DNA from 4 places in the Cellulosimicrobium sp. 4261 genome. Region 2 is predicted to be linked to each of the others. Evidence: riboswitches for the same ligand, from Rfam matches in the RefSeq annotation. Region 2 holds a riboswitch; each other region holds the start of a gene.
What was found. Region 2 has a riboswitch for thiamine pyrophosphate ahead of thiD (bifunctional hydroxymethylpyrimidine kinase/phosphomethylpyrimidine kinase). Riboswitches for the same ligand answer to the same signal wherever they lie in the genome.

Region 1 (7,207 bases), on a different contig from region 2:
CGCGCGAGTCGGACGTCTTGCCCGCGGCGAAGAACACGGCGTCGCCCGGCTGCGCGCCGGTCGCGTCGCGCAGGCCCTGACGCTCGGTGTCGGACAGGTTCTTCGCGACGGGCCCGCCGAGCGTGCCGTCCTCGCCGAACGTCACGTACGCGAGGCCGCGGGCGCCGCGCTGCTTGGCCCACTCCTGCCAGGCGTCGAACTGGCGGCGCGGCTGCGACGCCCCGCCCGCCATGACGACGGCACCGACGTACTCGGCCTGGAACACGCGGAACGGCGTGTCCCGGAAGTAGTCCGTGAGCTCGACGAGGGGATTGCCGAACCGCAGGTCGGGCTTGTCCGACCCGTACAGGCGCATGGCGTCGTGGAAGGTCATGCGCGGGATCGGCGTCGGGATGGTGTACCCGACGAGCTCCCACAGCGCGACGAGGATCTTCTCGGCGAGCGCGATGACGTCGTCCTGCTCGACGAAGCTCATCTCGACGTCGAGCTGCGTGAACTCGGGCTGACGGTCCGCGCGGAAGTCCTCGTCGCGGTAGCAGCGCGCGATCTGGTAGTAGCGCTCCATGCCCGCGACCATGAGGAGCTGCTTGAACAGCTGCGGCGACTGCGGGAGCGCGTACCAGGAGCCGGGCGCGAGGCGCGCGGGCACGAGGAAGTCGCGCGCGCCCTCCGGGGTCGAGCGGGTGAGCGTGGGCGTCTCGATCTCGACGAACTCCTCGGCGTCGAGCACGCGGCGCGCGGCCTGGTTCGCCTTGGCGCGCAGGCGCAGGGCGTGCGCCGGGGCGGGCCGACGCAGGTCGAGGTAGCGGTGCTTGAGACGCGCCTCCTCGCCGATCGTCTCCGTGTCCGCGAGCGCCGTCGACACCTGGAACGGCAGGGCCTCGGACGTGTTGAGCACGACGACGTCGGTCGCGACGACCTCGATCTCGCCGGTCGGCAGGGACGGGTTCTCGTTCCCGTCGGGGCGGCGCGAGACCTCGCCCGTGACCTGGAGGACGAACTCGTTGCGCAGCGGGTGCGCGACGGCCTCGTCGCGGATGACGACCTGGGCGATGCCGGACGCGTCACGCAGGTCGATGAAAGCGACGCCGCCGTGATCGCGCCGACGGTCGACCCAGCCCGTGAGGGTGACGGTCTGACCGGTGTGCTCGGCCCGCAGTGAGCCGGCCGTTCGGGTGCGCAGCACGGAGGGTTCCTTCCAGGTGGGCGGTGGGGGTCGCGATCCCGGTGCGGGGACGCGTCCGCTGAAGTCTAGTGCGGGCGGGCGGGCGGCTCGACCGGATACCTCCGACGGGAGGCGGTCGACGGTCCGCTCTCGACCGGCGGGGGCGACCGGATACCGTGGCGGTGCCGCCGCGACGTCCCGTGACGGCACCGCCGGGACCGGCGCCGCGCCCGTGGGCGCACGGGCCGACCGGCCGCGGCAGGGCCGTCCGGCCCGCCGCCCGCACGAAGGAGGGTCACCCGTGGCACGCACCATCGCGACGAACCGGCGCGTCGAGCGCGACGAGCTCGAGGAGTTCCTGCGCTCCCGGCACGACGGCGTCCTCGTCACCACCCGCGCGGACGGCCGGCCCCAGCTCAGCCCGGTCACGTACGGGGTCGACGACGCGGGCCGGGTCGTCGTGTCGACGTACCCGGAGCGCGCCAAGGCGGTCAACGTGCGCCGCGACGCGCGCGCGTCGCTCCTGTCGCTGGGCGAGCGGTTCTCCGACCCGTGGGTGCAGGTCGACGGCGAGGCGGAGGTGATCGACCTGCCCGGGTCGGTCGAGCCGCTCGTCGACTACTACCGGGCCGTCAGCGGCGAGCACCCGGACTGGGACGAGTACCGCGCGGCGATGGTCAGCCAGGGCAAGTCTCTCGTGCGGCTGACGATCACGCGCTGGGGACCGGTCGCAACCGGCGGCTTCCCGGCGCGCCTCGCCGACGCCTGAGACCGGTCAGAACAGGACCTGCTCGACTCCCCCGCCGACGACGTCGAGCCCGCCGCCGTCCATCGGCATGCCCGCGAGCGCCCCGCCGTAGCTGGCGCGCGCGTCCTGCGGCGCCGGGTCGACGGCGAGGCTGCCGGCCGGGTAGGCGCCGTCCGTCGGCGGCCCTGGCCGGCGTCGCCGGTCGCCGGGCTCGCCGCGGCGGAACCGGCCCTCGACGCCCGCGGGGCCGCGGTGCCCCGCGACTCCGAACCCGCGCGCCTCGAGCATCGGCCGCACCCGGTCCCACAGCCAGGACCGGTACGCCGTCGAGGCGTACGTGCCGCGCGCGTACACGCGCTCGTAGCCGGGGACGAGCCGCGGGTGCTCGCGCGCGAGCCAGCCCATGTACCACTCGCGCGTACCGGGCTTGAGGTGCAGCGGCAGCACGGTGACGCCCGTCGCGCCCGCGTCCTTGACGGCGTCGAGCAGCTCGGTGAGCGCCCGCGTGGAGTCGGTGAGCCACGGCAGCACGGGGGCGACCATGACGCCGCACGGCAGGCCGGCCTCCCGGACGGTGCGGACGAGGTCGAGCCGCGCGCGCGGCGACGGCGTGCCGGGCTCGACGCTCGCCTGGAGCTCGGGGTCCAGGAGCGCGAGGGACACGCCGATCCCGACCTCGACGCGCGAGGCGGCGTCGACGAGCAGGGGCAGGTCGCGGCGCAGGAGCGTGCCCTTGGTCAGCACGGAGAGCGGCGTGCCCGACCCGGCGAGGGCGTCGATGATGCCGGGCATGAGGCGGTAGCGTCCCTCGGCGCGCTGGTACGGGTCGGTGTTGGTGCCCAGCGCGACGGCCTCGCGCGCCCAGGACGGTCGGGCGAGCTCGGCGCGCAGCACGTCGTCCACGTTGACCTTGACCACGACCTCCCGGTCGAAGTCCTCGCCCGCGTCGAGGTCGAGGTACTCGTGCGTGGGGCGGGCGAAGCAGTTGTGGCTCACGACCCCCGCGGCGACGAAGTCGCGCGTGCCGGTCGTGATGTCGACCAGCTCCGTCACCTCCCCCGGCCCGTCGAGGGCCTCGAGGGAGTCGACGCGCAACGCCTCGCCGCCGGTGACGTCCTGGCCGTCGAGGACGGGCCGCCCGTCCGCGAGCGCCGCGGCGCCCGGCCCGACGAGCACGTCGCCGAGCGCCAGGCGGGCGCGGTGCCCGGCGCCGCCGACGACGTGGCGCCAGCCGCGCTCGGTGAGGAACCGGTGGTCGCCGCTCGCGACGAGGCGCGTGCCGTCGGCGAGGGTCACCCGGTAGGCGCGCTTGCGGGTGGTCCAGCGGTCGAGGACGCGGGTGCGCACGTAGCGCCGGTACGCGCCGTGGGGGGCGGTGCCGACGATCTCGTCGCCGACGCGCAGCTCGCCGATCGCCCGCTGCGTGCCGTCGGCCAGGAGCACGGGCGTGCTCGGCGCGAGGCAGTAGGAGCACGCGTGGCTGCACCCGCGGTACGGGTTGACGGTCCAGCGGAAGGGCATGCGCGACATCGCCGGGACCTTCGACAGCGCGCTCTTGGCCGTGACCTCGTGGAACGTGATCCCCGCGAACTCGGGCGTGCGCACGCTGCGGACGAGGCCCATGCGCTCCAAACCGGGAAGCGCGCCGTCGTCCGCGCCGAGCGCCTGTCCGTCCCACCGCATCGCGCCATTCGAACAAATGTTCGAACCCGCTGTCAAGGACGGGTCATCCGCCGGCGGACCACGTCTTGAGCAGCGCCAGGTTCCCGAGGGGGATGTGGTGGCCGATGCGGGGGTGGTCGAGCGCGACGCCGACGACCCCTGCTGCGGCGAAGGACGCAACGTAGTCGATCGCCGCCGGCACGGGCACGCCGAGCAGCGGCACGGAGCCGGTCCCTTCGGCCGCCAGCCCGAGCGCCCGGGCCGCCTCGTCCGCGCGCGGGGCGCTGCTGTAGAGGCAGATCATGGGCCCCTGGTCCGCGGCGACGGCGTACGGACGCGGCTGGTCCTCGGGCCCTCGGGCGATGAAGAACCACGTGCCGAGGCGCGCCGCCTGCCGCCACAGCGCGATCTGCGCCGACGTGTCGCCCGCGGGCGCGCTCCGCACGGCCTCGTCGAGGCGGTCCAGCTCCGCGACGGCCGCGGGGTCGTTGTCTCGGGTCATGCGCGCTGCCTCGTTCCTCGTCGTCGGAGCCCGTCCCCGGTCCGCGCGGGCGCCTCGTCGCCGTCACCTTCTCACGGTGCCCGGACGTCCCGGTGGGTGAGACGCCGGGATTGTCCGGCGGACGTCCAGGCCCTAGGGTCGGGCCGAACGCCTCCGGGGAGCGCACGAGCGCTGAGAGTGCAGGTCGGACACCCGTCCCCCCTGCAGACCCGTGGAACCTGATCTGGTTCGTACCAGCGAAGGGAGCAGGGCCGACGTCACCGTCCCCTGCGCGCTCGTGCCCGCGCCCCGCGCGTGCCGTCCGCGCGGGGGCAGCGGTGGCGCGCCGTCGTGCACCCTCCGCCCCGGGGGCCCGACGGAGGGAACCGCATGACCGAGCCCCGCACCACCCCGCCCCGGGAGACCCCGCCCACCAGCACGCCCGGCCCGCCGGCCGACGCCGTGCCCCCGGCGCCCGGTCCCGGAGACCGCACCGTCACCGCTCCCCCGGCCCGCGCCCGGCGCCGTGGCCTCACGCTCCACGAGACGGTCCTCGTCGCCGTCCTGGGCGTCGTGTTCGGGTTCGTCTACTGGGCGTTCGTGCAGCTCTGGGCCCCGCTCCAGCTCGCCATGGGGCCGCTCGCGGACCTTGCCGCGAACGTGCTCGCGGGCGCGTGGATCGTCGTGGGCCCGCTCGCGACGTACATCGTGCGCAAGCCGGGCGTCGGCATCCTCACCGAGACGCTCGCGGCGCTCGTCGAGGTGGTCTTCCTCGCGTCGCCCGCAGGCCCGCTGCTCGTCCTCGTGGGGCTCGTCCAAGGGGTGGGCGCGGAGATCCCCTTCGCGCTGACCCGGTACCGCCGCTACGGCTGGTGGGTTTTCGTCGCGTCGGGCGTCAGCGCGGCGCTCGTCACCTACGCGTTCAACGCGGTCCGGTTCGGCTGGCTCGGGCAGGACTGGGCGATGCTCCGGCTCGGCGTGCAGGTCGTCTCGTGCGTCGTGCTGTGCGGGATCGCGGCGCGCCTCCTCGGCGACGCCCTCTCCCGCACCGGCGCGCTCGACGCCTTCGCGATCGGCACGGACCGCCGTGGCTGAGGTGCGGGACGCCGCGGCGGACGTCATGCCCGGCACCGTGCCGGGCACCGTGCCCGACGCCGTCTCCGCCGCGGGCCTGACCGTCACCGTGGGCCACGACGCGACGTGCGTGCTCGACGACCTCACCCTGACCGTCCCCGCGGGGACGGGGCTGCTCGTGCTCGGCCCCTCGGGCTGCGGGAAGTCCACGCTGCTGCGCGCGCTCGTCGGCGTCGTGCCCCACACGCTCCCGGGCACCGTCACGGGCGACCTGCGCGTGACGGGCGTCGACCCGCGCGCCACGACCCCCGCGGGGCTCGCCGCGCGCGTCGGCCTCGTCCAGCAGCGGCCGGGTGACCAGCTCTGCCTCGGCCGCGTCGACGAGGAGCTGCGGTTCGCGCTCGAGAACCGGGCGGCGGACCCGCGCACCATGGACGCCCGCGCCGCAACCGCTCTCGCCGCTGCCGGTGCGGGCCACCTGCACGACCGACCGACCCACGCGCTGTCGGGCGGCGAGGCGCAGCGCGTCGCCCTCGCGGCGGCGCTCGTCGCCGACCCCGAGCTCGTGGTCCTCGACGAGCCGACGGCGTTCCTCGACCCGGCCGCGGCGCACGAGGTGGGGACGCTCGTGGGCGGGCTCGTCCGGGCGCCCGGACCGGACCCGCACGGAACACCCCGCCGGTCGGTCGTGCTCGTCGAGCACCGCCTCGACGACGTCGGGACGCTCCCGGACGCGACCCTCGTGCTCGACCGCACGGGCCGCGCCGTCGCGCACGGCCCCACGACCGCCGTCCTGCGCGCGCACGCCGCCACGCTCGCCGCGCTCGGGTGCTGGCTGCCGCTCGACGTCCGGCTCGAGCGGGCCGGGGCCCCCGGACCGCTCGGTGCCCCCGCGACCGACGCCTGGCTCGTCGACCTCGCGCGCACCGCAGACCCGCGCCCCTCGGATCCGCGGGCACCGGTCCCGGGCGCCTCGGACGCCGGTCCGAGTGCGCCCGGCCCGGTCGCCCTCCGCGCCCGTCGTCTCGCGGTGCACCGCGCCATGGCAGGCCGCCGACGGCGCGGGCGGGACGAGACGCCGGTGGTGCACGACGTCGACCTCGACGTCCGCGCGGGCGAGGTGCTCGCGGTGGTGGGGCCGAACGGGGGCGGCAAGTCCACCCTCCTGCGCGGGCTCGCGGGACTCGAACGGACCAGGGGCGACGTGACGACGGCGGCGGACGCGCCCGTCGCGATGGTGTTCCAGGACCCGGAGCACCAGCTCCTCGCGCGGACGGTGCGCGACGAGGTCGCGTGGTCGGCGCGCCTCGCGCGGCTGGCCGACGTCGACGGGCGCGTCGCGCGGACCCTCGACACCTTCGCCCTGACGCACCTCGCCGACGCCAACCCGTACCGGCTCTCCGGCGGCGAGCAACGGCGTCTGTCGCTCGCGACGGCGACGGTGCTCGACCCGCCCGTCCTCCTCGCCGACGAGCCCACGTCGGGGCTCGACCGCGCCCAGGCGGACGCCGTCGCCCGCGCGCTGCGGCAGCGCGCTGACGTCGGCGGCGCGGTCGTCGTCGTCACGCACGACCTCGCGCTCGTCGCGGCGCTCGCCGACCGCGTCGCGGTGGTCGTCGGCGGCCGGCTCGTGGCGCTCGGCCCGGCCGCCACCATGCTGGCCGACGACGCGCTGTGCCGGCGCGCGCGCCTGCGCCGCCCGCCCCTGCTCGCGTGGTGGGCCCGCACGGGACGCCGCCACGGCGTCGACCCCGGCGCGCTCGTCCGCGCGCTCGACGCGGCAGTCGCCCGCACGGAGGCCGCCCCGTGACCGCGCCGCACAGCACGCCCCTCGGGCGCTGGAACCCGACCGTCAAGCTCGCGACCGTCCTCGTCGTGTCGACCGGCGCGCTCCTCGTCACCGACCCGTACACCCCTGCGATCGGGTGGCTGCTCACGGTCGGGGCGCTGCTGGTCGTGGGGCGCGTCCCCGTGCGCACGCTCGCCCTGGCCCACGTGCCCTTCCTCGTCTTCGCGACGAGCCTGCTGGTCGTCAACATCGCCACCCGGCCGGGCGGCGACCCGGTCGACCTCGGCC
Region 2 (7,207 bases):
CCGGGCTGCCGCTCGTGGTGGAGCACTGCGACGCGCCACGCCCGTGGGGCGTCGCGGAGAAGGGGTTCCTCGCGCTCGACGACGAGATCGCCGCCGTCGCGCGCGCCGCCCGGGACACCGGCCACCCGCTGCACGTCGGGCTCAACTGGGGCCGGTCCGCCATCGAGGGGCGCAGCGCCGCCACGCCCGTCGAGCACGCACGGGCTGCCGCCGCCGCGGGCCTCCTCGCGAGCGCGATGCTCTCGGGTGCCAGCGGGAGCCCGGGCCGGTGGGGCGCTCCGTGGGCGGACGCGCACGTGCCGCCCCACGGCCCCGACCCCGCGCTCCCCGGCCCGGACGAGACGATGCTCGGCCCGGCCGAGGTGCGCGAGTTCCTCGCCGCGGCCGGTCCCGTCCCGCTCGTCGGCGCCAAGGTGACCACGCGGCCCGCGGACGCCCCGCCCGCGCAGCGTCTCGCCGTCGCGCGCGCGACGCTCGCCGTGCTCCGCGACGCGCTGGCCGCCGTCGCCCCCGACACCGGTGCCGATCGCGCAGCGAGCCGCCCCGCCGGCTGAGCGCGTCCCGCGGGCCGCGCCCGTCCCGGCTCGACCCCGAGCCCGACCGGGCGCAGCTCGCGCCCGACCCCGCGCAACCTCAGCCCCGCGGCACGGGCGCCGAGCGGTGCAGGTGGTCGACGGGCCCGCGGCCGGTCCCCACCCGCAGAGCGGCACCGGCGCGCAGCGCGCCCGTGAGCCACTCCTTCGCCTCGCGCGCGGCCTCCTCCCAGCTCGCGCGCTGCGGTCGCAGCGCCGCGAGCGCCGCCGAGAGCGAGCACCCGGTGCCGTGGGTGTGGGGCGTGTCGACGCGCTCGGCGTCGAACGTCGTGACGGTGGCCGCCCCCGGCACGCGACCCGACGTCGGCCCGGGCGCGGGGACGACGAGCGCGTCGGGCGACGTGCGCCCGGTGAGGTGGCCGCCCTTGAGCAGCACGACGGCGCCGCTCGCCGCCGCGTACGCCGTCGCCTGGCACAGGGCGTCGTCCCACGTCGTCGCGGGCTCCCGCCCGCCGAGGACGGCGAGCTCGGGCAGGTTCGGCGTGACGACGTCCGCGCGCGCCGCGAGGTCGCGCACGGCCTGCTCGGCGCCCGCGTCGAGCAGGCGGTGACCGGACGTGGCGACCATCACCGGGTCCAGGACGACCCACGGCCGCGGACCACCCGCGGCGGCGAGGTCGTCGAGCCACTCCCCGACCGTGCGGGCGTTCGCCTCGTCCGCCACCATGCCGATCTTCACCGCGTCGACCTCGACGTCGTCCGACACGGCGTCGAGCTGCGCGCGCAGGAACGCCGGCCCGGGGACGTGCACCGACCGCACGCCGTGGGTGTTCTGCGCGACGAGCGCCGTCGTGACGGCCATGCCGTAGGCGCCGTGCGCGCAGAACGTCTTGAGGTCGGCCTGGATCCCGGCGCCGCCGGTCGGGTCGGTCCCCGCGACGGACAGGACGCGGGGGCGGGACGGAGCCGGGTCGGGCCCCCGGCCCGGGTCGGGGCGACGGTCACGGTCCGCGCGGGCGGGGACCGGGTCGGAGGTGTGCCGGGGCAGGGCGAGCGTCATCGCGCGGACATCCCTTCGCTGGTACGAGCCAGATCAGGTTCGACGGGTCTCATCTCAGCCCCGGTGCGGGGCACCCCGTGTCGCGGGCCATGCTACGCGGCGGGCCGCGCGCTTTTCACCCGCCCCGACGCGTGAGACGACGCGCGTGCGCGCGTCTTTCCGGGTATGACGCAGCACGTCGCCCCCGCGACCCGCCCCTTCCTGCCGGACGCACCCGTCCCGGTGCAGGTGCCCGCCCTCTGCACGACCTACGACCGGGACGGTCGGCGGGTCGTGCTCACGGGCGTCATCACGCACGACGCGGGCGGCCTCGTGGCCTTCGAGTACGAGCACCCCGAGCGGGGCCTGTGGCACGTGTGGGTCGACCGGGACACGTGCGCTCCCCGGTGACCGGTGCCCCGGACGCACGGACGCCGCCCGACCGGGGAGTCGGGCGGCGTCGCCGTGCGGGGTGCGCGCGCTCAGCGGGCGGGGAGCTCTCCCGGCATCGGGTCGTCGGCGCCCCAGCGCGTGACGCGCAGCCGACGGCCGTCCGGCCCGGGCAGCGCGACGCCTGCCCGGGCGGCCTCCTGGGCGGCCGTGCGGAGCGACTCGGGCGAGTCGTGCGTCACGCGGACGAACGCCCCCGAGAACGCGTCGAGCTCGCCGCGGGCGATCGCGGCGACCATCTCGACCGTGCGCTCGACGGGCGTCCACTCCGTGCGGCCCTCGTGCATGACCATGGACGCCGTCATGTCGGTCTGCACGACGCCCGGCGACACCTCGAAGGTCCGCAGCCCGAGCGCGTGGCCCGAGCGGTGCAGGTTCGCCCCGAGGCGCAGGAGCGCCGTCTTGCTCGCGTTGTACGCGCTCGCGCCCTCCATGTCGTGCGAGCCCGCGCCGCTGCTGAGGTCGACGACGCGGCCGCCGCCGCGCGCGAGCATCCCGGGGACGACCGCGCGCGCGAGCAGGAACGGCCCGCGCACGTTGGTCTCCAGGACGGCCCACCACTCGTCGGGGTCCGCCTCCCACAGCGGCACCTCGGCGTCGACCCGGCCCGCGTTGTTGACGAGCAGGTCCACGCTCCCGAGCGCGACCTCGGCCTCGCGGACGGCCGCGGCCACCGCCGCCGCGTCGGTCACGTCCGCCGTGACGACGACGGCCCGGCCCGCGCCGTCGAGCGCGGCGATCTCGTCGGCCACGCCCGCGAGCCGGCCCGCGTCGCGCGCGAGGAGCGCGACGTCGAGGCCGGCCGCGGCGAGCCCGACGGCGACCGCGCGGCCGATGCCGCGCGACGCCCCGGTGACGAGCGCGGTGCGGGCGGGCGCGACGTCCGGCGCCGCGCCCGGCCCCGGTGCGCCGCTCATGCGCGCAGCTCCGCCCCGACGCGCTCGCGCGCGGCGGCCACAGCGCCCTCCCGGACCCGCGCGACGTCGTCGGCGGTGAGGGTGCGGTCCGCGGCGCGCAGCCGCAGCGAGAACGCGAGCGACTTGCGCCCGGCGCCCACCTGCTCGCCCGTGAAGACGTCGAACAGCGCGACCTCCTCGGCGAGCTCGCCGGCGCCCTCGACGACCGCGGCGCGCAGGGCCTCGGCCGGCACGTCGGCAGTGACGACGAACGCGAGGTCCTCCTTCGCCGCCGGGAACCCGGAGACCGGGGTCGCCTGGACGGGCTCGTCCGACGCACCGGCGACGAGCGCCGTCAGGTCGAGCTCGAACGCCACGGAGCGGGCGGGCAGGCCGACGTTCTCCAGCACCTTGGGGTGCAGCTCGCCCGCGTGCCCGACGACCGTCCCGTCGGCGAGCTCGAGGCGCGCGCAGCGGCCGGGGTGGAACGGGGCCCGCGCGGTGTCCGCGACGACGCGCACGGCGTCGTCCCCCCGCAGACCGGCGCGGTTCGCGACCAGGCGTGCCGCGTCGACCGCGTCCGTCCAGTCCGCCGGACGGCCGGGGCCCCACCAGCCCGCCCGCTCGCGACGACCGACCAGGACGCCCGCGACGTGGCGCGGCTGCGTGGGGAGCGCGGCCTCGATCGCGGCGAGGTCGTCGTCGGAGGGACGCACACCGCCGGGCAGCGACGGCGCGGCCGGGGCGCCCGGGCGCGGGTGCGTCACGAGCCCGACCTCGAACACGGCGACGTCCGCGAGCCCGCGGCCCACGTTGCGGCGCGTGGTCTCCAGGAGCGTGCTCAGCACGTCCGTGCGCATCAGGGGGCGGTCGTCGGCCAGCGGGTTGAGCAGGCGCAGGGCCCGGCGGCGCTCGTCGTCCGCGGGGATCCGCAGCGCGTCGAGCTCGCCCTCGCCGACGAACGGGTAGCTCAGCGTCTCGACGAACCCGTGCTCGGCGAGCGCCCGGGCGACCGACCGGCGCACGCGCTGCTCGCGCGTGAGCCCGCGCCCGCCGGGCGCCGCGGGGAGCACCGACGGGATCTCGTCGTACCCGACGAGGCGCGCGACCTCCTCGACCAGCTCGGCCGGCTCGGTGAGGTCGGGGCGCCACGACGGCGGGGTCACGACGACGACGCCCGTCGCGGCGGCGTCGTCCGCGTCGACCGTGCACCCGATCGCTCCGAGCGTCCCGACGACCTGCTCGAGCGTGTACGGCACGCCGACGAGGCGCTCGGCCTCGCCGACGGGCAGGCGGATCGGGGCGGGCGTGGTCACCCGGTCGAGGTCGCTGACGGCCGGGTCCGCGGTCCCGCCGCCCAGCTCGACGAGCAGGTCGACGACGCGCTGCGCCGCGACCGCGGGCAGCAGCGGGTCCACCCCGCGCTCGAACCGCTTCGCGGCCTCGCTCGACAGCTTGTGGCGGCGCGACGTGCGCGCGACCGTCACGGGGTCGAAGTGGGCGGCCTCGACGAGCACCGCCGTCGTCTCCGGCCCGACCTCCGACGAGGCGCCGCCCATGACGCCCGCGAGCCCGAGCACGCGCGCGCCGCGCGCGCCGTCGGGGCTGTCGGTGATGAGCAGGTCCTCCGGGTCGAGCGCGCGGTCCACGTCGTCGAGCGTCGTGAGCCGCTCGCCCGGGGCGGCGCGCCGCACCACGACGGGGGCCGCGACCTTCTCGAGGTCGTATGCGTGCAGGGGCTGCCCGAGGTCGAGCATGACGTAGTTCGTCACGTCGACCGCGAGCGAGATGGGCCGCATGCCCGACGCCGTGAGGCGGCGCTGCATCCACGCGGGCGTCTGCGCCGCGGGGTCGAGCCCGCGCACGACGCGCGTCACGAAGCGGTCGCACCCGACGACGCCGTGGACCGGCGCCGCGTCGTCGACCTCGACGGGGAAGCCGTCGGGCGTCGCCGCGGGCGGGGGCGCGGGCAGGGAGCCGGGCAGGCCCGGGTCCGTGAAGCGCGCGCCCGTCGAGTGGGAGAACTCGCGCGCGACGCCGCGGTAGGAGAACGCGTACCCGCGGTCGGGCGTCACGTTGATCTCGAGCACCTCGTCACCGAGACCGAGCAGCGCGACCGCGTCCTGCCCCGGGGTGAGGTCCTCGGCCGCGTACCCGAGCCGCGGCAGCACGATGATGCCGTCGTGGTCCTCGCCGAGCCCGAGCTCGCGCTGCGAGCAGATCATGCCGTCGGACACGTGCCCGTACGTCTTGCGGCTCGCGATGGGGAACGGGCCGGGCAGGACGGAGCCCGGCAGCGCGACGACGACGAGGTCGCCCGGCGCGAAGTTGTGCGCGCCGCACACGATCCCGCGCGCGCCGCCCGCCGGCATGTCGGCCGGCTCGACGCCCTGGATCTCGGCGGCGTTGTGCTCCGGCCCGACGTCGACCAGGCACCAGTTGATCGTCTTGCCGTTCTTCTGCGGCTCGGGCGTCATCTCGAGGACGCGCCCGACGACGAGGGGACCCGTCACGGCCGCGCCGTGGATCGCCTCCTCCTCCAGGCCGACGCGGACGAGGTCGGCGGCGAGCCGCTCGGCGGTGAGCCCCGCGGGCAGCTCGACGTGGTCGCCCAGCCAGTCGATGGCGACGTACGGCATCAGATCTCCGTTCCGAACTGGGCGGAGAAGCGCACGTCGCCCTCCACCATGTCGTGCATGTCCGCGATCCCGTGGCGCAGCATGAGCGTGCGCTCGATGCCCATGCCGAACGCGAAGCCCGAGTACTCGTCGGGGTCGACCCCGACGGACCGCAGCACGTTCGGGTTGACCATGCCGCAGCCGCCCCACTCGATCCAGCCCGGTCCGCCCTTCTTCTGGGGGAACCACAGGTCCATCTCGGCGCTCGGCTCGGTGAACGGGAAGTACGCGGGCCGCAGGCGCGTGCGCGCGTCGGGGCCGAACATCGCGCGCGCGAACGCGTCGAGCGTGCCCAGCAGATGCGCCATGGTCAGGCCCTTGTCGATCGCCAGGCCCTCGACCTGGTGGAAGACGGGCGTGTGCGTCGCGTCGAGCGCGTCGGTGCGGAACGTCTTGCCCGGGCACGCCACGTACAGCGGCACGCCGCGCTCGAGGAGCGAGCGGGCCTGGACCGGAGACGTGTGGGTGCGCAGCACGAGGTTCGACGGCCCCGCGCCGTGCTGGCCGTCCGGTCCGGCGACGTAGAACGTGTCCTGCATCTGGCGCGCGGGGTGGTCCACGCCGAAGTTCAGGGCGTCGAAGTTGAACCACTCCGCCTCGACCTCGGGGCCCTCCGCGATCTCCCAGCCCATGCCGACGAAGAAGTCCGCGACGCGCTCCTGCAGCGTCTCGAGCGGGTGCCGCGCGCCCGCGGGGACGCGGTCCACGGGCAGCGTGACGTCCACGGCCTCCTCGACGAGGACGCGCTCGTCGCGCTCGGCCTCGAGCTCGCCCTGGCGCGCGGCGAGCGCCTGGTTGAGCCGGCCGCGCAGCGGGCCGAGGAGCTTGCCCGCGGTCTTCTTGTCCGCGGGGGCGAGCGACCCGATCTGGCGGTTCGCGAGCGCGAGCGCGCTGCGGTCGCCCGTGTGCTCGGTGCGCACGCGCTTGAGCGCGTCGAGGTCGCCGGCCGCGGCGACGGCGGCCAGCGCGGCGTCGAGCGCGCGCTGCAGCGCGTCGGCGTCGAGCGGGGAGGGGGCGGTGGGGGTGTCCGGTCCGCCGTCGCCCGCGTGGGGGGTGACGACGTCGGCGTCAGGGCTGGACATGCGTGCCTTCCTGGCGAGGGCGGGACTGCGGGGAGCGGACGACGGCCGGCGTCGACCCGCGGCACGCGCCGCTCGGGGCGGGGCGTGCGGGGCGCGCGCGTGCGCGCGTCGCCGTCATTCTAGGGCGCCCGTCCGGGCCAGGACCCGACCCGCCACGAGGCGGGCGGGGAGCACGCGTCAGTCGCGCGGGCCCGTGACGGGCCCGGGAAATCGACGACCACCGCGCAGGCTCATGCGACCCATCCTCGCACAGGCGCCCCCGGGAGCAGCCGGAGGGTGGTCCCGCTCACCGCGCGGCGGGTCCGAGCGGGAGGGTCCGCAGGGTCCGGTGCACCGGGTGCCCGGACGCGTCACCGAGGTCGGACTCGACGAGGTGCAGCGCGTCGGCCGTCCACCCGGGGCCGGCGTACACGGCGAGAGCCGCGGCGGGCGCGACGAGCGGGTCGCCCACGGTGCGGTCGGGCCGGGTCGAGCCGCGGGCGCGCGCCCGGCGGTTCGCCTGGCGCGCCCCGGCCGCGGCCCGTGCCAC
Region 3 (7,207 bases), on a different contig from region 2:
TGCTGCGTCGGCGCGGGATCAGGGCCGTGGTCCCTGAGCCGTCCGACCAGCAGGCCAACCGCAAGCGGCGTGGGGCAAGAGGCGGTCGCCCGCCGAAGCTCGACCGGGAGACGTACAAGCGGAGGAACGTCGTCGAGCGGTCCTTCAACCTGCTCAAGCAATGGCGCGGCCTCGCCACCCGCTACGACAAGCACGCCGCTGTGTACCGGGCCGGAGCAGTACTGGCGGCGATCATCAGTTGGTTGCGATCCCGGTAGATTGGCGGCGTGTTCGATCAGGCTGCGGTGCGCATTCCCGCTTCGACCGGCTTGACGCTGGAGTTCGAACAGTCGTTTCCATACGGTCCCGACGACCCGTACGTGTCTGGGATGCTCGTTCGGGCAGTCGGAGACCATCTGCAAGTCGAGCAGCGGATCATTCTCTCCCTGGGAAGCGGCGGACTCTCGGCGTTTCTGTACGGCCTGTACGACGAGTTCCGAGGGTGGACAGGCGAACGTACCTGGCAGTCGCTTGAGGACGAGTTGCGTGTTGTCGCGCGTCACGACGGTCATGTTCACCTCCGGTGGGAGGTCACGAACAGGCCGTACGACGACGACTCTTGGACCTTCTCGACGACGACGCACCACGGAGCAGGTGAGGACGTGCGCCGCATAGCAGATGCGTTTCACGCCCTTCTCGACACCTCGACCTGATCCCCGAGGTCCGCGTAATCAGCGGTCAAGAGGTCAACTGCACTGTCGCTCAGTGCCTTCCTTTAGGAGACACGTCCTAGGGAGTCACTCCCACTCGATGGTGCCCGGGGGCTTGCTCGTCACGTCGAGCACGACGCGGTTGACCTCGGAGACCTCGTTGGTGATGCGCGTCGAGATGACGGACAGCACGTCGTACGGCAGGCGCGTCCAGTCCGCCGTCATCGCGTCCTCGGACGAGACGGGGCGCAGCACGATCGGGTGACCGTAGGTGCGGCCGTCGCCCTGGACGCCGACCGAGCGGACGTCGGCGAGCAGCACGACCGGGCACTGCCAGATCTCCTGGTCGAGGCCGGCCTTCGTGAGCTCCTCGCGCGCGATCGCGTCGGCGGCGCGCAGCGTCTCGAGGCGGTCCGCCGTGACCTCGCCGACGATGCGGATACCCAGCCCGGGGCCCGGGAACGGCTGCCGCGCGACGATCTCTTCGGGCACGCCGAGCTCGCGGCCGACCGCGCGGACCTCGTCCTTGAACAGCGTGCGCAGCGGCTCGACGAGCGAGAACTGCAGGTCGTCGGGCAGGCCGCCGACGTTGTGGTGGCTCTTGATGTTCGCCGCGCCCTCGCCGCCGCCGGACTCGACGACGTCCGGGTAGAGGGTGCCCTGCACGAGGAACTTCACCTCGGCGCCGTGCTCGCCCGCGTCCTCGACGATCTGGCGCGCCGCGTCCTCGAACACGCGGATGAACTCGCGGCCGATGATCTTGCGCTTCGTCTCCGGGTCGCTGTGCCCGGCGAGCGCGGTGAGGAACCGCTCCTTCTCGTCGCGGATCACGAGGTTGACGCCCGTCGCCGCGACGAAGTCGCGCTCGATCTGCTCGACCTCGCCCGCGCGCATCAGCCCGTGGTCGACGTGCACGCACGTGAGCTGGTCGCCCACCGCGCGCTGCACGAGCGCCGCGGCGACGGCGGAGTCCACGCCGCCCGAGAGCGCGCAGATGACGCGCGCGTCGCCCACCTGGGCGCGGATCGCCGCGACCTGGTCCGCGATGACGTTGCCGGGCGTCCAGTCCGGGGCGAGTCCCGCGCCGTCGTACAGGAAGTGCTCCAGCACCGTCTGGCCGTGCGCGGAGTGCTTGACCTCGGGGTGCCACTGCACGCCGTAGAGGCGGCGCTCGCGGTCCTCGAACGCGGCGACCGGCGAGCCGGACGACGTCGCGAGGACCTCGAAGCCCTTGGGCGCGCGGTGCACGGCGTCGCCGTGGCTCATCCACGTGGTCTGGTTCTGCGGCGTGCCGTCGAGCAGCACGCCCGCGGCGCACACCTCGACCTCGGTGCCGCCGTACTCGCGCAGGCCCGTCTGGGCGACCTCGCCGCCGAGCGCCTTCGCCATGGCCTGGAAGCCGTAGCAGATGCCCATGACGGGGACGCCGGCCTCGAACAGCGCCGGGTCGACGAACGGGGCGCCCGTCGCGTACACGGACGAGGGACCGCCCGAGAGGATGATCGCGGCCGGGTCCTTGGCGAGCATCTGCTCGACCGTGAACGTGTGCGGCACGATCTCGGAGTAGACGTTGGCCTCGCGCACGCGGCGCGCGATGAGCTGCGCGTACTGGGCGCCGAAGTCGACGACGAGCACGGGCCGCGGTGTCGAGGCCACCTCGGCGGTGGTGGGGGTGTCGGGAGCGGTGGCGGGTGACGTCACCCGCCCAGGATAGTCGCCGTGCGGCGAGGCTCGTCCCGCGTCTCAGGCGTCGGCGCGCGCGACGGCGCGCTCCAGGACCCGCTCGCGCAGGGCGCGGGCGGCGGCCTCCGGGTCGCTCGCCCCGGTGATCGCGCGCACCACCACGATCCGGGTCGCGCCCGCGTCGAGGACCGCGTCGAGCCGGTCCGCGTCGATGCCGCCGATCGCGAACCAGGGCGTCGCGGGCCGGGTCGCCGCGACGTCCCGCAGCAGGTCGAGGCCGACGGCGGCGCGTCCCGGCTTCGTCGGGGTCGCCCACAACGGGCCCACGCAGAAGTAGTCCACCGCCGGGTCGGCCTCCGCCGCGGCCGCCTGCGCGGCCGAGTGCGTGGACCGGCCGAGGACGGGCCCCGCGCCCAGCAGCGCCCGGACCGCCGGCACGGGCAGGTCGCCCTGACCCATGTGCACGACCGGGGCGCCCGTGACCGACGCCACGTCCGCCCGGTCGTTCACGGCCCACAGCGCGCCGTGCTCCGTCGCGACCCGCGCGACGACCTCCTGGAGCTCGAGCTCGCGCGCGACGTCGAGCGTCTTGTCGCGGAGCTGCACGACGTCCACCCCGCCCGCGAGCGCCGCCCGCAGGAAGTCCTCGAGGTCGCCGCGCTCCTCGCGCGCGTCCGTGCAGAGGTACAGGCGGGCGTCGGCGAGCCGGGCGCGTGCGGCGTCCGCCGCCGCCGGGGCGAGGGCGGCCAAGGTGGTGGAGGTCTCGGAGCTCACCCGCGGGAGCCTAGCCCCGGCGCGTCCGCCGCAGGAGGTACTGTGGCCGACAGCACGGGAGCCCCGCACGGGGCTGAGAGGGCGTCGCCGCCGACCGTCGAACCTGATCTGGGTCATGCCAGCGAAGGGAGCGCACATGAGCCTGTCCGTCCACCCGTCCGCGGGTGGCTCCGCCGTGCCCGGCGAGGCGCGCGACGTCGTCGTCGTCGGGGGCGGGATCCTCGGCCTCGCCGTCGCGTGGCGTGGGGCGAGCGCGGGCATGACCGTCACGGTGCTCGATCCGGCGCCGGGCGCGGGCGCGACCCACGCCGCCGCGGGGATGCTCGCACCGGTGACCGAGGCCGACTTCGGGGAGGAGGCCGCCCTGCGGCTCCACCTCGCGGCCGCCGCAGCGTGGCCCGCGTTCGCCGCGGACCTGCACACGGCGACGGGGGCGGACGTCGGGCTGCGGACCGCCGGGACGCTCACTCTCGCCTACGACGCGGACGACCTCGCGCTGCTCCGTCGCGTCCTCGCCCTGCACGCGGTGCACGGTCTCGCGTCGCACGAGCTCACCGTCGCCGACGCGCGCCGCCGCGAGCCCTACCTCGGGCCGCGCGTCGCCGGGGCCGCGTGGGCGCCCGCGGACCACGCGGTCGACCCGCGGGCGACGCACGCCGCGCTGCTCGCGGCGCTCGGCCGACGCGACGCCCCAGGCGCGAGCTCGGCCACCGGGGCGCGCGTCGTCCGCGCGGCCGCGACCCGGCTCGCGCTCGACCCGGCCGGGCGCGTCGTCGGCGTGCACGACGACGCGGGCCGGCTCCACCGCGCGGGTGCGGTCGTCGTCGCGGCGGGCTGGCAGTCGGGCGCCCTGCTCGCGGGCGTGCCGGGCGTCGTCGTGCCCACCCGCCCGGTGAAGGGACAGACGCTGCGGCTCGACGCGGGCCCGGACCTCGCGCTGGAGCACGTCGTGCGCGGGCTGGTGCAGGGCCGGCCGGTGTACGTCGTGCCGCGCGACCCGGAGCCTGGTGGGCCGCGCGCCGGGCACCGGGAGGTCGTCGTGGGGGCGACCACCGAGGAGAACCCCGACGACCGCCGCGCCACCGCCGGCGGCGTCTTCGCGCTCCTGCGGGACGCGCGTGCCCTCCTGCCGGGGATCGACGAGGCCGCCCTGGTCGAGGTGACGCCGCGGGCCCGCCCGGCGACCCCGGACAACCTTCCGCTCGTCGGGCCCACGGACGTCCCGGGGCTGCACCTCGCGACGGGCCACGGCCGCAACGGCATCCTGCTCGCCCCGCTCACGGCCGACGCCGTCGTCGCCGGGCTCGGCGGCCTTCCCGGGGACGACGGGACCGAGCCCGGCGGGACCGCCCCCGGGGACGACGTCGCGACCGCCCTCGCGACCGCCCGCACCGACCGCTTCGTCCGCACCGCCACGACACCGAGGTGAGACCCGTGACCGCACCCGCACCGACCGCGCTCGTCAACGGCGAGCCGTACCCGCTCGACGGCGACGTCGACCTGGAGCGGCTCGTCGCCGCGCTCGTCCCCGCCTACGTCGCCGACGGCACGCCGCAGGGCGTCGCGGTGGCGGTCGGGGACGCCGTCGTGCCGCGCGGCGCCTGGGCGACGACCGTCGTCGCCCCCGGGGACCGCATCGAGATCGTCACCGCCGTCCAGGGCGGCTGAGGAGGACCCATGACCACGACCGACCTCTCCCCCGCCACCGCGAGCGGCCCGGCCGGTGCCGACGACCCGCTCGTCGTCGCCGGCACCCCGATCGGGTCCCGCCTCGTCATGGGCACCGGCGGGGCCGCGAACCTGCTCACGCTCGAGGACGCGCTCGTCGCGTCGGGCACCGCCCTGACCACCGTCGCGATGCGTCGCGTCGCCGTCCGTGCCGGCGGCGACGCGAGCCCCGACGCGGGGATCTGGGCGCTGCTCGCCCGCCTCGGCATCCGCGCGCTCCCCAACACCGCCGGCTGCTTCTCCGTGCGCGAGGCGGTGCTCACCGCGCACCTCGCGCGCGAGGCGTGCGGCACCGAGTGGGTCAAGCTCGAGGTGATCGCCGACGACGTGACCCTCCTGCCCGACCCGGTCGGCCTCGTCGAGGCGGCCGACCAGCTCGTCCGCGACGGGTTCGTCGTGCTGCCCTACACGAACGACGACCCGATCCTCGCGCGACGGCTGGAGGACGTCGGCTGCGCGGCTGTCATGCCCCTGGGGGCGCCCATCGGCACCGGGCTCGGCATCCTCAACCCGCGCAACATCGAGGCGATCGCCGCCGCGGCCCGGGTGCCCGTGATCCTCGACGCGGGGATCGGCACGGCGTCCGACGCCGCGCTCGCCATGGAGCTCGGCTGCGACGGCGTGCTCCTCGCGACGGCCGTCACGCGCGCCGCCGACCCGGTCCGCATGGCCCACGCGATGCGCCTCGCCGTCGAGTCGGGCCGGCTCGCCGCGGGCGCCGGGCGCATCCCCCGCCGCGAGGGCGCCCTCGCGAGCTCGTCCCCCCAGGGCCGCCTCGACCTCGCCCTCTGACCGAAGACCCGTGGTGGGGCCGACCATGCGGACACAGCCCACGAGCCGCCCTGCACGAGCGGCAGACGCATGCTCGGCATCGGCGCTGACGATCCGGGCTACGGGACGTTGGCCTCCTGGGCGTCGAGGAGGGCGGGGACGCCGCCGACCACGGAGCGCGCGTCGATGCCCGCGGCGCGGGCGACGTCGGCGACGCGGGCCGACCGGCCGCCGACCGCGCACACCACGAGCACCGGGCGGTCGGCCGGCAGGTCCGCGAGCGCCGCGGCGGCGGCGGGGTCCTGCGTGCCGCCGAGGAACACGCCGCTCGGGACGAGCGTCGACCCGGGGAGCGGGCGGACCTGCGCCTCCCAGTCCTCGCGCACGTCGAGCACGTACGGCGCGTCGTCGCCGTGCAGGAGGGCGGCCGCGTCGGGGGCGGACACGTCGCGCGGCGCCGCCTCCGACGCATCGGTCGTCGCCGCCCCGGCACCGGAGGCCACCGCGGCCGACGCCGGAGGCCGGAGCCCGCAGAACGCGGCGTAGGCGTCGTCCCCCGGCAGGAGCGCGACGACGGGCTCGCGCGTCGGGTCGGCGCGGACGGTGAGCTGGCGCCAGGAGAGGTCGAGCGCGTCGTAGACGGCGAGGCGGCCCAGCAGCGTCGTGCCGGCGCCGGTGACGAGCTTGATCGCCTCGGTCGCCATCACGGAGCCGACGGTCCCGCACATCGCGCCGAACACGCCGCCGGTCGCGCAGTCGGGCGCCGCGCCCGGGGGCGGCGGGACGGGGAACACGTCGCGGTACGTGACCCCGCGCGGACCCTGCTCTCCCGGCTCCGCGCTGTCGGGACCCGCCGCGTCCGGGTGCGCGGCGTCGTCGGGCACGGCGAACCGGGGCGCGGCCCAGAAGACGCTGACCTGTCCCTGGAAACGGTAGATCGAGCCCCACACCACGGGGAGGCCGAGGACCTCGGCCGCGTCGGAGACGAGGTAGCGGGTCGGGAAGTTGTCGGCGCCGTCGAGCACGACGTCGTAGCCGCGCAGCACGTCGAGCGCGTTGTCCGCGTCGAGCCGCAGCGCGTGCTCGACCACGTGCACGTGCGGGTTGACGTCCGCGATGCTCTCGCGCGCGGAGTCGACCTTGCGGCGCCCTACGTCGGACCCGCCGTGGATGACCTGGCGCTGCAGGTTGGACGTGTCGACCGCGTCGTCGTCGACGATGCCGATCGTGCCGACGCCCGCGGCGGCGAGATAGAGCAGCGCGGGGCTGCCGAGGCCGCCCGCGCCGACGACGAGCACGCGCGCGGCCGCGAGCCGGCGCTGGCCGTCGGTGCCGACGCCCGGTAGCGCGAGGTGGCGCGCGTACCGCTCGAGCTCCGGCGTCGAGAGCTCGGGACCGGGCGCGACGAGGGGCGCGAGCGGCGTCGTCATGCCGCGTACCGCTCCTCCAGCGCGGCGAGCTTCGCCTCCGCCTCGGCGTGCACCTTCTTCTCCAGGATGAACGACATGACCGGGACGACGCCGGCGAACACCATCGTCGCGAGGCGACCCCAGCCCCAGCGC
Region 4 (7,207 bases), on a different contig from region 2:
GACGACCCCCGCGCAGCCGCCCGCCGGCGCGCCCGTGGGACGGGCCTTCTACGGGCACGTCCACGCCTACGCCCAGCAGGTGCGCGCGCACCTCGCCGACCTGCGGCCGGACCAGGTCGAGGAGCTCGCCGACGGGCTCGAGGCCGACCTCGCCGAGGCGGTCGTCGACGCGCCCGGGGCGCTCCCGCGCCGCACGACAGGGTCGGCACCCGCCGTCGACGGCCCCGACGGCGCTCCCGGTGGCGGTCCCGACGGCGCGGTCGGTACGGACGCCCCGGAGGTGCTCGACGACATCGGCCTCGACCTCGTCGCCTTCTTCGGTCCGCCCGCGGAGTACGCCGCGGAGCTGCGCGCCGCCGCCGGTCTCCCTCCCGCCGCCGCCCCGGACGGCACCCGGGGCCCGCGGCCCGGGGTGCGCCGCCGGGTGCGTGCCCTCGGCGCGTCGCTCGCGGCCGACTGGCACGCGGGGTGGCAGCCCGTCACCTCGTCGCCCCAGTGGGCCTCGACCGCGGAGTTCCTGCGCGCCCTCACGCCCGCGTGGTGGGTCCTGCGCGGCTGGGTCGTGGCGACGCTCGTGCTCGCCCTGGTCGCGGGGTACCGGGTGGCCGTGCTCCCGCCGGACCTGTCGGCGCGCGTCGTCGTGCTGCTCGCGGTCGTCGTGAGCGTGCAGTGGGGCCGGGGCCGCTGGCTCCCCACGCGCGGGCTGCGGAAGGTCGGCCGCCCGCTGTCGGTCGCCGCGGCCGTCGCGGCCGTGCCCGCCGTCCTCGTCGCCGCCTCGGCGAGCGCGTCGAGCCCGTACGCGTGGGACCGCGGCTACGAGCAGGGCCGCAGCGACGCGAGCAGCGGCCTCGTGAGCAGCGTGTCGTTCGGGAGCGGCGACTCCCCGGGCACGGCGGGCGTGTGGGTCGACGGCGCGCAGGTGTCCAACCTCTTCGTCTACGACGCAGCGGGCGAGCCGCTCCGCGACGTCCAGGTCTTCGACGACCGCGGCCGCCAGGTCCGCACGGTCACCGAGGAGGGTGCCTCCGGACCGTGGGCGGTGCCGGACGTCGAGGGCATGTGGTACTTCCAGCCCGCCCTGGCGACGGACGGGCGCGAGCGGTGGAACGTCTACCCGCTGCGCGCGGTCGCCGAGGAGGACGTCGAGTACCCCGAGGGCGACGGCCGCCCCGTCCCGGCGACGGGGACGCGCACGCGCGACATGCCGTGGCCGTTCCTCCAGGCACCGACCGCGGTGCCGTCGAGCGCGGGCACGGGGGAGACGTCGTCGGGCACGGGCGGTACGGGCGAGGCGCCGGCCGACGAGCCCGCCGAGGGCGGGACGGGCGACCCGGGGCCGTCGCAGGAGCCTCCCGCGACCCCGCCCGCGGGCGGGGTGCGGCTCGCGCCGACCGGCCCGACGCCCGTCGTCGGCGCGATCGGCTGACCGGCAGGCCCGGGGTGGTGCGCCGACGGCGGACGGCGGCGCACCACCCCGGTCCCGGGCCACGCGGAATGTCGCCTGTGCCCGCGTGTGCCCGCCTCTGCCCCCCTCCGTCCGCGCAGCGTGGGGCGCGTCACGCCCGTCTGGCGGACGCTCCGGCTCGCCTGTGCCGCAACCGGTAATACTCTGGAACCATGCCTCAGAATGACCTGACCTCGGTCAGCCGTGCCCAGACCGCTTCGCCGCGGCCCCGCAAGGTGCCCCGCGTCGTCGTCCTCGGCGGCGGCTCGGTGGGTCTGTACGCCGCGCGCCGACTGCGCAAGAAGCTCGGTCGCCGCGAGGCGGCGATCGTCGTCGTCGACCCGCGCCCGTACATGACGTACGCGCCCTTCCTCCCCGAGGCGGCCGCGGGCTCGATCGACGGCCGCGACGTCGTCGCGCCGCACCGCCGTGCGCTCAAGGGCGTCGACGTGCTCCAGGGCAAGGTCGTCGCGATCGACCACACCGACCGCCGCGTGACGATCCACCCGGAGGAGGGCGACGACTACTCGGTCACGTACGACCACCTGATCGTCGGCCTCGGCTCGGTGTCGCGCACGCTGCCCATCCCGGGCCTGGCGGAGAACGCGATCGGCTTCAAGAACGTGGAGGAGGCCATCGCGGTCCGCAACCACGTGCTCAACCGCATGGACGTCGCGTCGTCCACGTGGGACGAGAAGCTGCGTCGCCGCATGCTCACGTTCACGTTCGTCGGCGGCGGGTTCGCGGGCATCGAGGCGCTGGCCGAGATCGAGGACATGGCCCGCTACGCGACGCGCAACTACGCGACGATCGAGGAGAAGGACCTCCGCTTCGTCATGATCGAGGGCGCGGGCCGCATCCTGCCCGAGCTCAGCGAGCCCATGGCGCAGTACGCGCTCGACGAGCTGAAGAAGCGCGGCATCGAGTTCCACCTCAGCACGTTCCTGTCGTCGTGCGTGGACGGCCACGTCGTCACCTCGACCGGGGTCGAGTTCGACTCCGACACGATCGTGTGGACCGCGGGCGTCAAGGCGAACCCGGTCCTCAAGGAGTCATCCGACCTCCCGGTCGACAAGCTGGGCCGCATCACGGTGCTGCCGACGCTCCAGGTCGCGGACGCCGACGGCAACGTCGTGCCGAACGCGTGGGCCGCGGGCGACTGCGCCGCCGTCCCGGACGTGCTGAACCCGGGCAAGTTCTGCCCGCCGAACGCGCAGCACGCCATCCGCGAGGCCACGCGCCTCGCCGACAACCTCGCGCTCGAGCTGCACAGCGAGCCGCCGGTCGAGTACCGCCACAAGAGCGTCGGTACGGTCGCGTCGCTCGGTCTGTACAAGGGCGTCGCGGAGCTGTTCGGCGTGTTCAAGCTCCGCGGGACGCTCGCGTGGCTCATGCACCGCAGCTACCACGTCATGGCGATGCCGACGGGCAACCGCAAGATCCGCATCTTCATCGGCTGGATCGGCCAGTTCCTCATGGGCCGCGAGCTCGTCTCGCTCGGCTCGCTGCACGACCCGCGCGCGGAGTTCCGCGCCGCGTCCGTCCCGCCCAAGAAGGACGGCGACCCGGTCAAGCAGACCGCGCAGGGCTCGGCGGCCGCGGCGGAGTCCGGTGCGGGCACCGTCGACGCCGACGACCGGACGCCGGCGGCGAAGGCCTCCTGAGGCCGCGGCCGGGCCTGGCCCGGCCGTCGTGCCCGACGCCGAGGGGCGAGCCGCGCGTGCGGCTCGCCCCTCGGCGCGTCCGGGTCCCGCGCGGGCGGCCGTCGTGCCGACGGGCCCGGGGAGCTCCGCGCTCGCGGTAGATTCGGCCCGCGCCCCCATGGCCCAACTGGCAGAGGCGGCCGGCTTAAACCCGGCGTGTTCCGGGTTCGAGTCCCGGTGGGGGCACCGTGCCGGCGGGGAGCTGGCTCCGCGGCGCCTGCGCCCGCGGGCTAGGACAGCCCCGTCGGGCCCTGGGGCTCGGCCGGGGGAGCGGCCTCCTGGCCGAGGACCACGACGGTGCCGTCCGGGTCCTGCACGCGTGCGACGCGCTCGCCCCACGGCTGGTCCGCGGGTGGCTCACCTAGACGGGCGGACCGCGTCGGGGAAGGCGTACTCGACCGTCCCGCGCAGCAGGTCGCGGTAGAAGACCAGCGACCGGTCGAGGTCGGCCACGGTGAGGACGGGGAAGAGGCTGCGGAACACGGTCGCTCCTCGGTGCGCTCGGGCGGGTCTTCCCATCGTGCGCCTCGTGTCCCGTCTCCGTGTCCCGTCTCCACGCCCGTCCCCGCGCCGTGCCCGTGCGCCGTGCCCCTGCGACGGTCCCGGCGCGCCGGCCCCGGGCCGGCGGGCCTCAGCGAGCGAGCAGCTCTTCGGTCGTCGTCCCCGGCACGGACAGCGTGACGCGCGTGCCCCACGGGTCGTGCACGACGACGGAGCGGCCGTCGTCCGCGTGCTCCAGCCCGCGCGCGCGGAGCCGTGCGACGAGCGCGTCGAGGTCCTCGCGGCCCGGCACCGTGACGGCGACGTCGCCGAGCCCGAGGCTCGCGGCGCGGGGCCCGGCACCCGCGCTGTTCCACACGTTCATCGCGACGTGGTGGTGGTACCCGCCGGCGGACGCGAAGAGAGCCCCGCTGTACCCGGTGAGCGTCGCCTCGAAGCCGACGGCGTCGACGTAGAAGGCGTGGGCGGTCGGCACGTCGCCGACCTGGAGGTGCACGTGGCCGACGCGGCCCGCGAGCGAGGGTCCGGCGTCGAACGTCTCCTGGTCGAGGTGCGTGCGCAGGTAGTCGTTCGGGTCGAGGAACGTCGTCGTCATGAGGATCTGGCCGTGCTCGCGCACCCAGGTCTCGCGGGGGCGGTCGGTGTAGAGCTCGACGCCGTTGCCCTCGGGGTCGGTGAAGTAGAACGCCTCGCTGACGAGGTGGTCGCTCGACCCGACGAACGTGCCGCGGCGGTCCTGCGCGGCGCGGTAGACGGTCGCGGCGAGGCTCGGGCCGTCGTCGAACAGGAAGGCCGTGTGGAACAGGCCGGCCTGGCGCGGGTCGACGGGCGGGAGCCCGGGGGTGTGCACGAGGCGCAGCATGGGTGTGCGCCCGCGGCCCAGCACGCGGTGCACCTCGGCGCCGCGCGACCGCTCCTCGAGCGGGGCGAGCGCGAACGCACCCGTGTAGTACGAGGTCATGAGCTCGAGGTCGCCCACGCGCAGCGTGACGGCGTCCATGCTCGTGGACGGGGACAGGAGGCGGTCGGTCGGCGCGCCCGGGGTGCTCGTGGTCATGTCTGCTCCAACTTGTTGTTGCTACAACTATATTCCCGCACCGCGGCGAGGGCTCCCGCACCGGCGCCGTCCTTGCTAGGGTCGGCGCGAACCACGCGGGGCGTCCCGCCCGGGCCACGGCCCGGGCCGAGGGACTGAGACGAGCGGTACGGCCGCCCGGACCCGTCGAACCTGATCTCGCTAGCACGAGCGGAGGAACGTGGGCATGACGACGCCTGCTGCCATCACCCTGAACCCTGTCCTCGCGGACGACCCGACCGCGCTCGTCCGGCAGGAGGAGACCGGCTTCACCGCCGACCTCGCCCGCCGGTACGCGGACCTCTTCGAGACGTTCTACGACCACCCCTTCCTGGCCGGGCTGCGCGACGGCTCCGTCGAGCCCGCCGCGGTCCGCCACTACGTGGGCCAGGACCACCAGTACCTCACGGCCTACCTGCGCTGCTACGGCCTCGGCATGGCCCTCGCGCCCGACCGGTCGTGGGCGGCCTACTTCCACGACAAGGCCGGCTTCCTCCTCGACGACGAGTCGCACGCGCACCACGCGATGTGCGACTTCCTCGGCGTGACGTACGAGGAGGCGCAGACGCACCGCCTCGCGCCGAGCGCGCAGGCCTACGTGGACCACATGACGGCGGCCGGCCGCGACTCGCTCGGCGTGCTGCTCGCCGCGCTGCTCCCGTGCCCGTGGACCTACATCTGGTCCGCGCGGCGCTTCTGGCTCGGCGAGCGCGAGACGACGCCCGGCGCCCTCGGCGACGACCACCCGCTCGCGGGCTGGTGGCAGTTCTACGCGGCCGAGCGCACCGAGGACGTCCTCACGGACCTGCGCGCACGCCTCGACGCGCTCGCCGCGGACGCGGGCGAGGCGGAGCGCGCGCGCATGGAGCGCGCGTTCGAGCTGAGCTGCCGCCACGAGATCCGCTTCTGGCAGATGGCCTGGTCGCTCGAGGGTTGGTGACCCGTCCGGCCGGGCCCGCGGCCGACCGTCGCGCCGTGCGCCCGGCCTTACGCCAGCAGCAGATGACCGCCCGGGTGCCTCGGCACCCGGGTGGGCCGCGGGTAGCGTGATCGCATGGACGCGACGAGCGCGGTGCCGGACGGGGTGCGCGATGCGGTGCCGGACGTGGTGACGCCGCGCCCCCGGTCCCGGACGGGCGGACGGGCGGAACCCCTCCTGCGCCACGTCATCGGCGGGATCCTGCGGCGGGCGCGGCTCGCGCAGGGGCGCACGCTCGTGGACGTCGCGGCCGCCGCGCGCGTCTCCACCGCCTACCTGTCCGAGGTGGAGCGCGGGCGCAAGGAGGCGTCTTCCGAGGTCCTCGCCGCCGTCTGCGGCGCCCTCGGTCTGCGGCTCGTCGACCTCGTCGCCCGCACGGGCGAGGAGCTGCGGCCGCTCGCACCTGTCCGCGTGCTGTCCTCCGCGCGGGAGCGGGGTGCCCTCTCCGCGCCGCGGCACGTCGCGCCGGTGGGCGAACCCGTGCGAGACCTCCCCGTCGCCGAGACGCTCCGCCGTCCGACCGCGCGCGCCGGCGACGTCCTGCTCCTCGCGGCCTGAGCGGCGGTCCCCACCGCACCGCACCGCGTGTCGTGCGGAGGCCGGGCACCGTGCGCGCCGATACCGTCGGTCCATGACGGAGCCGCAGACCGCGCACGGCACGGCAGCCCAGGACGTCCCGGCCCTCCAGGACCTCGTCGACGACGCCGCGTTCCTCTCCCACGAGCACCAGCTCCACCTGTCGGACCTCCACGGCGACGACGCCTGGGCCGCCGACATGACCACGGGCGTCTTCACCTTCACCGCGCCCGACGGCGTGACCGCGACGTGCCGCCTCCAGTTCCTCGGTACGGCTGCGCCCGGTCCGGGCACGTGGATGTGGGCGTGGCAGAACGTCAACGGCTTCCCCGACGGCGTGCTCACCGCCGCCGAGAGCGCCCGGCGGACCGGGCTGCGCGAGGCCGCCGAGCCGGAGCTCCCCCTCGCCGACGACCTCGCCCACCGGCTCGCGCTCGCGGCCAAGGCCGTGACCGGGTCGTTCACCCACTACAGCGCGCCCGTCGGCGGCGGCACGCGCGCGTGGTTCCTCCTGGACGACGCCGACCTCGCCCTGCCCGCACCGAGCGTGCCGCGCGTCGTGCGCACGCTGAGCGAGGGGCTGCTGTCCGTCACGGTCGTCGACCACCGGCGCGCCGTCGCGTCCTACGCGAGCGCGCGCGGCCTGCCGGCCGTCGAGGACGGGACCGGCGCCGTCGTGCTCGACGTGCCCGACGGCACCGTGACCGTGCGGTTCGACGAGCGCGGCCGGATCGCGGGCATCTCCGCGTCGTCACCGCGCCCGGCCGCGCCCGAGGCCGCGACGGCGGAGCCCGCCGCGGCAGCCCCTGCCGGCTTGGCACCGACGGCGCCCGGGCTCACCGTCTCGGAGCCGTCGGCGGGCGACCCGGCAGCGCCCGAGCCTGCGCCCGCGGAGCACGAGTCCGCCGCACCCGCGCCGTCGCCCGCGG

Region 1: it holds a riboswitch for thiamine pyrophosphate, as region 2 does, so the genes downstream of both, ABIE39_RS03955 (ECF transporter S component) here and thiD (bifunctional hydroxymethylpyrimidine kinase/phosphomethylpyrimidine kinase) in region 2, are expected to answer to the same signal.
Region 3: it holds a riboswitch for thiamine pyrophosphate, as region 2 does, so the genes downstream of both, thiO (glycine oxidase ThiO) here and thiD (bifunctional hydroxymethylpyrimidine kinase/phosphomethylpyrimidine kinase) in region 2, are expected to answer to the same signal.
Region 4: it holds a riboswitch for thiamine pyrophosphate, as region 2 does, so the genes downstream of both, ABIE39_RS12610 (TenA family protein) here and thiD (bifunctional hydroxymethylpyrimidine kinase/phosphomethylpyrimidine kinase) in region 2, are expected to answer to the same signal.

Annotation. Positions count from the first base shown of each region.
Region 1 is NZ_JBEPOQ010000002.1:361,356-368,562, forward strand. Features, by position in the region: gene aspS (aspartate--tRNA ligase) at 1-1,186, opposite strand, end outside; gene ABIE39_RS03940 (TIGR03618 family F420-dependent PPOX class oxidoreductase) at 1,467-1,934, shown strand; gene ABIE39_RS03945 (Rv2578c family radical SAM protein) at 1,941-3,596, opposite strand; gene ABIE39_RS03950 (hypothetical protein) at 3,640-4,077, opposite strand; TPP riboswitch at 4,222-4,341, shown strand; gene ABIE39_RS03955 (ECF transporter S component) at 4,447-5,151, shown strand; gene ABIE39_RS03960 (ABC transporter ATP-binding protein) at 5,144-6,940, shown strand; gene ABIE39_RS03965 (energy-coupling factor transporter transmembrane component T family protein) at 6,937-7,207, shown strand, end outside.
Region 2 is NZ_JBEPOQ010000008.1:151,774-158,980, reverse strand. Features, by position in the region: gene ABIE39_RS12340 (DUF4862 family protein) at 1-554, shown strand, start outside; gene thiD (bifunctional hydroxymethylpyrimidine kinase/phosphomethylpyrimidine kinase) at 634-1,593, opposite strand; TPP riboswitch at 1,587-1,681, opposite strand; gene ABIE39_RS12330 (hypothetical protein) at 1,759-1,983, shown strand; gene ABIE39_RS12325 (SDR family oxidoreductase) at 2,055-2,939, opposite strand; gene pheT (phenylalanine--tRNA ligase subunit beta) at 2,936-5,557, opposite strand; gene pheS (phenylalanine--tRNA ligase subunit alpha) at 5,557-6,678, opposite strand; gene thpR (RNA 2',3'-cyclic phosphodiesterase) at 6,965-7,207, opposite strand, start outside.
Region 3 is NZ_JBEPOQ010000003.1:204,721-211,927, reverse strand. Features, by position in the region: one part of gene ABIE39_RS05555 (IS5 family transposase) at 1-257, shown strand, start outside; gene ABIE39_RS05550 (DUF6228 family protein) at 267-692, shown strand; gene guaA (glutamine-hydrolyzing GMP synthase) at 777-2,390, opposite strand; gene thiE (thiamine phosphate synthase) at 2,433-3,146, opposite strand; TPP riboswitch at 3,191-3,293, shown strand; gene thiO (glycine oxidase ThiO) at 3,283-4,575, shown strand; gene thiS (sulfur carrier protein ThiS) at 4,581-4,814, shown strand; gene ABIE39_RS05525 (thiazole synthase) at 4,824-5,666, shown strand; gene ABIE39_RS05520 (ThiF family adenylyltransferase) at 5,765-7,075, opposite strand; gene ABIE39_RS05515 (DUF3817 domain-containing protein) at 7,072-7,207, opposite strand, start outside.
Region 4 is NZ_JBEPOQ010000009.1:39,933-47,139, reverse strand. Features, by position in the region: gene ABIE39_RS12635 (hypothetical protein) at 1-1,426, shown strand, start outside; gene ABIE39_RS12630 (NAD(P)/FAD-dependent oxidoreductase) at 1,618-3,108, shown strand; tRNA gene ABIE39_RS12625 (tRNA-Leu) at 3,260-3,333, shown strand; gene ABIE39_RS12620 (hypothetical protein) at 3,505-3,630, opposite strand; gene ABIE39_RS12615 (VOC family protein) at 3,779-4,705, opposite strand; TPP riboswitch at 4,792-4,920, shown strand; gene ABIE39_RS12610 (TenA family protein) at 4,911-5,663, shown strand; gene ABIE39_RS12605 (helix-turn-helix domain-containing protein) at 5,778-6,260, shown strand; gene ABIE39_RS12600 (DUF6882 domain-containing protein) at 6,334-7,207, shown strand, end outside.